One region of the Microbulbifer sp. CnH-101-G genome, then DNA from elsewhere that is predicted to be linked to it. Evidence: predicted binding sites of a transcription regulator. Region 1 holds the regulator's gene; each other region holds the start of a gene.
The links. Region 1 encodes PhoB, which activates phosphate uptake and scavenging genes when phosphate is short. Its sites were predicted from a motif close to TGTCATAAANNTGTAACA; they were not measured.
Positions count from the first base shown of each region.

Region 2: ACJJID_RS07970 (porin) is a predicted target of PhoB. The motif match lies at 892-909, and genes of this name have one in related genera.
Region 3: ACJJID_RS02835 (substrate-binding domain-containing protein) is a predicted target of PhoB. The motif match lies at 1,599-1,616, and genes of this name have one in related genera.

Region 1 covers NZ_CP174292.1:3,871,070-3,873,341, forward strand. The annotation lists gene ubiA (4-hydroxybenzoate octaprenyltransferase) at 1-454, shown strand, start outside; gene phoB (phosphate regulon transcriptional regulator PhoB) at 564-1,268, shown strand; gene phoR (phosphate regulon sensor histidine kinase PhoR) at 1,403-2,272, shown strand, end outside.
Region 2 covers NZ_CP174292.1:1,798,953-1,801,224, forward strand. The annotation lists gene ACJJID_RS07965 (DNA internalization-related competence protein ComEC/Rec2) at 1-722, opposite strand, end outside; gene ACJJID_RS07970 (porin) at 1,035-2,012, shown strand; gene ACJJID_RS07975 (bifunctional 2-methylcitrate dehydratase/aconitate hydratase) at 2,143-2,272, opposite strand, start outside.
Region 3 covers NZ_CP174292.1:604,414-606,685, forward strand. The annotation lists gene ACJJID_RS02835 (substrate-binding domain-containing protein) at 207-1,316, opposite strand; gene ACJJID_RS02840 (16S rRNA (uracil(1498)-N(3))-methyltransferase) at 1,864-2,272, opposite strand, start outside.

The DNA of each region.
Region 1 (2,272 bases):
CCTGCCACAAGTGGTACTGGGTGCGGCATTCAGTATGGGCATCCCCATGGCTTTTGCCGCAGTGACTGGCGAAGTCCCGCCACAGGCTTGGCTTCTTTATACTGCCAACCTGTTGTGGACTCTCTGCTACGACACCTTCTATGCCATGGTGGATCGGGATGACGACCTGAAAATCGGGGTCAAGTCCACGGCAATTCTGTTCGGGGATATGGACAGAGCCATAACTGCAGCCCTGCAGTTTTTGGTGTTACTGGCACTACTGTTGATGGGCCAGCGCTTTGCTCTCGGAGCCATTTACTATGTGGCTATGGCTATCGTGGCGGCGCTCTTTTCCTACCAGCAGTGGCTGATCCGCGACCGAGACAGAAACGCCTGCTTCAAAGCATTTCTCCATAACAACTGGGTAGGATTGGCGATATTTGCCGGAATATTCCTGCATTACCTCTTCAATTGATCCAGGCCTGGGAGTTGAGGCACAACCGTCATATATTTGTCATATAAATCCCGTTTAATCCCCGGTCATAACCGGGAACTTCTGACAACAGAACGGGTATGGCAGCCAAATGCACAGTAAAACAATCCTGATTGTCGACGACGAAGCAGCAGTCCGCGATATGCTGCGGGTGGCGTTGGAAATGGCAGACTACCGCTGCCTGGAGGCGGAGAACGCCCAGGAGGCCCACGCCCTGGTCATCGACGAAAAGCCAGACCTCATTCTCCTCGATTGGATGCTGCCCGATGTGTCCGGTGTGGAGCTGGCCCGCCGCCTCAAGCGCGATGAGCTGACCACTGCGGTGCCCATTATCATGCTCACCGCCAAGGGTGAAGAAGATAATAAAATCAAAGGGTTAGAGACGGGCGCCGACGACTATATCACCAAGCCATTCTCCCCCCGTGAACTGGTGGCGCGCCTCAAGGCAGTGCTGCGCCGCGCCGGCCCAGCCACCCCCGAAGACCCCCTCAGCGCCGGAGATTTGGTTCTGGACCCTATCAGCCACAGGGTCAACATCAAGGGACAGCCGGTGGATATGGGCCCGACCGAATTTCGCCTGCTGACCTTCTTCCTCTCTCACCAGGAGCGCGCCTACACCCGCACCCAACTGCTGGATCATGTCTGGGGCGGTAATGTGTATGTGGAGGAGCGCACGGTCGACGTACATATCCGCCGCCTGCGCAAGGCACTGGCACTGGATGGTCACGACCGCTATATCCAGACAGTGCGCGGCACCGGCTATCGATTTTCTGTGCAAACTGTCGAAAAAGTGTGACAATCCTTCTGGATCGGCACTGACTCCCGCGGTAACCCTTGGTCACTCCTGTAGAGGATCGGGTTTCTAAGATGTACTGAGTGCGGGGGTGGACACCAGCCCTCCCGACGACCGCCAGGTAACACGGCAAGGCTATGTTAGATCGCAGTATTGGCGAATTTTCGCGCTTTTTAATTATTGCACTGGGCTGCTTAACCCTAGGGTTCACCACCTCCGAGTGGTCCCTGACCCTGATTTTGGGGCTGGCAGCCTACCTGCTCTCGGTGCTGTGGCAACAGCACCGCTTCAATCGATGGCTGGCCAATGGCCGCCGCGGCCCTGCGCCTACCGCTTTTGGTATCTGGGGCGAAATCTACGACGACTTCTACCGCATGCAGCGCCGCCACCGCCGCGAAAAACAAAAGCTGCATGCCATGTTGCGCCGTGTTCAGGACAGTACTAGTGCCCTGCGCGAAGGTATTGTGGCATTGGAAAATGGCGACCACCTGGCCTGGTGGAACCCCGCCGCCGGCGAGCTACTCGGCCTACAGTCCAGTGATCAGGGGCAGTCCCTGGTGAACTTCGTGCGCGATCCCGGATTTGTCAGCTATATGCACAGCGAGGACAACAGTCCCCGCGGACCACTGACCCTGCAGGCGCCGGGTAATGAAGCTCTTCACCTACAGCTGGAAGTCACCCGCTACGGTAAGGATGAAGCCCTGGTGATCGTTCGCGATATCACTCGCCTGCACAATCTCGAGCAGATGCGCCGGGATTTTGTCGCTAATGTCTCCCATGAACTGCGCACTCCACTCACCGTAATCGCCGGCTACCTGGAAACCCTACAGAGCAGCGATATGGCCCCCCCCGCCTGGCGACGTCCCCTGGTTCAGATGGAGGAACAAGCCGCGCGCATGACCACGTTGGTCAACGATCTGCTTCTCCTGGCACGCCTGGAGACTTCCGAGCGAAAATCCAGCGACGTTTCCGTGGATGTCCGCGAATTGATGGAGCGGGTTGCCCGG
Region 2 (2,272 bases), 2.1 Mb from region 1:
AAGGCACTCTGATTTATCGGTAGCTTTAGAATCTTCTCCCTCAAAGTGTCTCGCAAAGCAGATAGCCCTGCAGTCTGCCCCAACCACTGCGGATCACCATTTTGAGTACGCACATAGCCCGTTGCATAGACGCCACGCCGTAAAAGCCAGCCCTCATAATCGAAGGTATGGGGATTCACACTGCCGCGCGGGCGCTTTAATCGCACCGATAACACCCAGCGACTATTACCGCGCAAGCGCGCTTGCGCCTCTTCATCTGCTCGATACCAGGTGAGATAGAGGAGATTGCCTGAATCAATACGCCCTGCCCCTACCCCAGCCTCCAAGACCCTCGCCTGGAAGCGTATATCCCTAGTGCCGCCACCCTGTGATGCATGGTTATTTCTCACTTCGGGCAGGGATACAACCTCGACTCTTAGGCGTTGGTCAATGCCATGTGCTATTTCGGGTAAACGCTGTTCAAGCGCAGTTTTATTGCTCGATAGCGCCCAAAGAGCCCCGAGTAATGAGATGACAAGTAATAGAGAGAGGGAGCGTCTTTGAGGAGTGGAAAGCAACAGTAGTAAAACAACCAGGTATACCCAGAGTACCGCCCCTATTTCTGGCAAAACAGGCAGCATGCCAATAACTGCGATCGACAGAGAGAACACCCAAAGGACTAGAGTGAGGCTCCATGGCCACAGAGTAGATTTGTGCCCCAGTCTCCCACCAAATCTGTGCATTTTTTGCTCAATTTCTGTGGCGCCCATCCCTGTAAAAAGCCCTGTAATAACAACGCATTCAGTTATTCAATTCGCCACACAAAACAGGCACCCTAGAACCAAAAAACACCTGTAATCGGCGTGCCATGCCGCATTGTGACTGCCTTAACTGTTATTCATGGCACCTGTTGGTCATATTTTTTTAAGAAAAATGCCATGTTTAACATGTTTGTAATATTCAGGTCGCAGAATCCGCACCAAATCGAGGGGCAACCAAAAGACTGAACGGAAGGCTTCCCCTCAACCCACAACCATAAACTGTGCGAGACGACTATGAATAAGACCGCTCTCTCTCTGGCCATTGTTGCCATGATCCCTACTCTGGCCAGCGCCCAAGAAGAAGGCGATGTCCTCGACTTTTACGGCAAAGCCAATGCTACCTTTCAGTCTGCTGACGAAGGTGATGGCTCTGTAACCGACGTTCAAAGCAACGCTTCCCGCCTGGGTGTTAAGGGCGAGATCGCCCTGACCGACGGCATCAAGGGTATCTACCGTATGGAATACGAAGTAGATATGGACGGCGACGCTGACGATACTTTCTCCCAGCGCAACATCTACGCAGGCCTGGAAGGCGGCTTCGGTCAGGTAATCGCGGGTAAGTTCGATACCCCGCTGAAGGTAGCTCAGAAGAAAGTTGACCTGTTCAACGACCTGGAAGGCGATATCAAAAGCCTGATCACCAGCAGCGACAACCGCGAAGAAGACGCTCTGCAGTACACTACTCCGTCTTTCGCTGGCTTCAAAGCTTCTGCTGCTTACATTAGCAACAAAGATGAAGTCATTGGTTACGAGATCGTTGGCCAAGATGACGATGGTAACGACATCTTAGGTAAAGAAATCAAGCGCAACAACGGCATCTCTACTTCTATTGCTTACGATAACAATGGCGTTTACATGGCCTACGCTTTCGACCAAGACGTTGAAGGCCAGGACGTTGACGTTCAGCGCTTTGTAGCTCAATACAACATCGGCCCAGTACAAGTTGGTGCCCTGTTCGAAGACCAGGAAAACGCTGACGGCGAAAACGCCGATGGCTGGATGGGCTCTGTAGCGTACAAAATCGAGCAGTGGACTCTGAAAGCTCAGTACGGTCAGTCTGACATTAAGAAAGAAGACGGCGAAACTTACAGCCTGGGTGTTGACTACAAGTTCAACAGCGCAGCAAAAGTATTTGGCTTTTACACCGACGAAACTGCTGATGGCGATTACGACCGTAGCTATGCCGGTATCGGTGCTGAATACAAGTTCTAAGAGCACTTGTAACGGCGGTCATCCAAATTGGGAAGAGCTGTTTGACCGTCGTATGATTTGAGAGCTTGAATTAGGCGGCCTATGGCCGCCTTTTTTATTGGAAGCTCTAAAGCCACATTGCGGCAGCCCATCAAATAACCAACTTCTCCATGAAAAGATGCACTGGCATTGCCTGTAACTGTTGTTGATCAGCAAATAAAGCTAATATTTTCTCTGCTTGGCCTGAAGGGAAACGTGCAGCCAGATTGGAATGGAATTTC
Region 3 (2,272 bases), 1.3 Mb from region 1:
TTATGGCTGCTGTATTGCTGTCCTTAATCGGGGCCCTTGCTGATGCAAGATAAGTAGCCCACTTCCCAGCCGTATTTCTCCCCTCAATCAATACCATTATTGGTTACGAAATAAAAAAAGGGGAGGTCTCTCTAGCCTCCCCATGGTTGTTTATGCGCCCAGTTTCTATCGTCTCTTCTTCCCTGAGCCTGGCCGGGCTTTAAGGGTTAGAATAGCCAGACTTCAACTCGGCGGTTCTTGATTTTGGCTCTGGAATTATTAGAGGCAATAGGGAGGTAGGCTCCAAAGCCCTGAACGGGAGCGGTATTGATTTTGTAATCGCGCAGAGCTGAGCGGACGGTCACTGCGCGAAGTTTGGATAGGATAACCGAACGCTCTGGGCTGACTTTTTCATCGCCAAACCCGATAAGTAATAGTTCTCGTCCCTGGTTTTGCGGTTTTTCCATAAACTTTGCCAGTCTCTCAATATCCTGCTGAGCCTTGTTGTCCAGTGAGGCGCTGCCCTCTGAAAATCGGAAATTAATACTGAGGCGCTCAGCATTTCGAGTCAGTTCCAAATATTCACTTGGTCCTTCCCGAGACTCCTCTGGTTTAAAGCCGATGGGAGTTTGCGCGACGAACCCGGAGGATTTCACCTGCTCTTGCCCCGACTCACTCTGTACAAAACGTAGAAATTCTTCTGCTGTTGAGTTGGAGGAATAAACTGGAGTGTATAAGAAAAGGCGGCGCGACAGGGGGTAGTCTTCCGTAGCAATGGTCAGGTGCTCAGGAGCTTGCGGGAGTGTATTTTGGTCAGAAACGGCAACAGCTTTTGTCTGACGAATGGATGCTAGCCCAACAAAACCGATTCCGCGTGGGTCTGAGGTAACAAGGTCGGAAAGTTGATCGTTGGACTCGTAGCGCCTGGCCCTACTGGAGAGAGAGTAACGCTTGCCTAGTACTAAACTTTTAAAAGTATCCCAGGTCCCGGACTGGTCATCTCGCGCATAAATATTAATGCGGCCCTTGCCTTTGCCGAGTTCTGACCAGTCTTTTATTTGGCCGGAAAAAATAGCACTGATTTCCTGTAAGGTCAGTTGGTTAATAGGGTTGCGCGGATGCACGATAATCGCCAGTCCATCAATAGCAATGACATGTTCAGCCTTGCGGCTGCGCATATCACCCATTTGGCTTAGGGCGTTGAACTCGCTGTCTTTGATAGGGCGCGAAGCCATGGCGATATCTGCTTGAGCCAGTTTGAGTCCCTTAAAACCAGTGCTGGAACCGTGTGCAGCTATATCGACAAATACAGTGTTATTGCCAACTTTTGCCTGCATTCGCACTTCGTTGGGAGTTCCGAGTGGCTTGATACTGATATCAGTGGCTCCCTTCGCAGTGAAATAGTCGTGAACCAAGCTGGGCGCCAGCTGAGCACCAATGGTATTAGAGCCGTGTAGGCTGAATAATTTTCCGTTGCTGTCTGAAGAAAAAGTCGAGACTGCGCTTGAGGCAATAGGACTTAGAAGACAAATAAGAAGGAATGTTATTGAGCGGCATAATCGCTGAAAAAATAGGTACATGTGACCTGGACCCTAGGGAAGTAAAACGAGGCCGCAAAATATGTCTTATTTATGACAAAATGATGAAATCTTGATGAATAAAGCGTGCAAAAGTCTCAAACTTAAGTTCAGTGCAGGTCATGGCGCTGGAGCAATAAACTGGAGCAATAAAGAGGTCATATTGCCGAGGCTTTTTGAATGCAAAAGGTTTGCGACATTAACGGTTTGTGAAAAATTAGAAAAATGCGGGTCACAAGCACCATCAAGCGTTATGAAGCTGGCTTGTGACTACTCCGCGAGATTTTTCCTTTGGGGTTGTTTATTACTAACTGGAGGGAAAAAGTCGGCTTACCAGAACTGGCAGAGCCGTCTCTACCCGGAGAATCCGTGGGCCCAAGTGTACAGAATGGAATCCGGCTTCTTTGAGTTTTTCAACTTCGTAGGCAATAAATCCCCCTTCGGGACCAATGGCTAAGGTGCAGTTTTCACTGAGATCCACCGGACAGGTCGTGCCACCGATAGGGTGGGCTACCAGTTTGTGTGAACCTTGAGAGAGTTCGGGTAGCTCATCCTCTACAAAGGGTTTAAAGCGTTTGCGCAAGAGGATTTCCGGCATTTGAGTATCGACAGCCTGTTCAAGTCCGAGCAGGCACTGTTCGAACAGTTTCTCCTCGTCCAGCCAAGGGGTTTGCCAGTAGGATTTTTCCACCCGGTAGCTATTGATCAAGACCAGC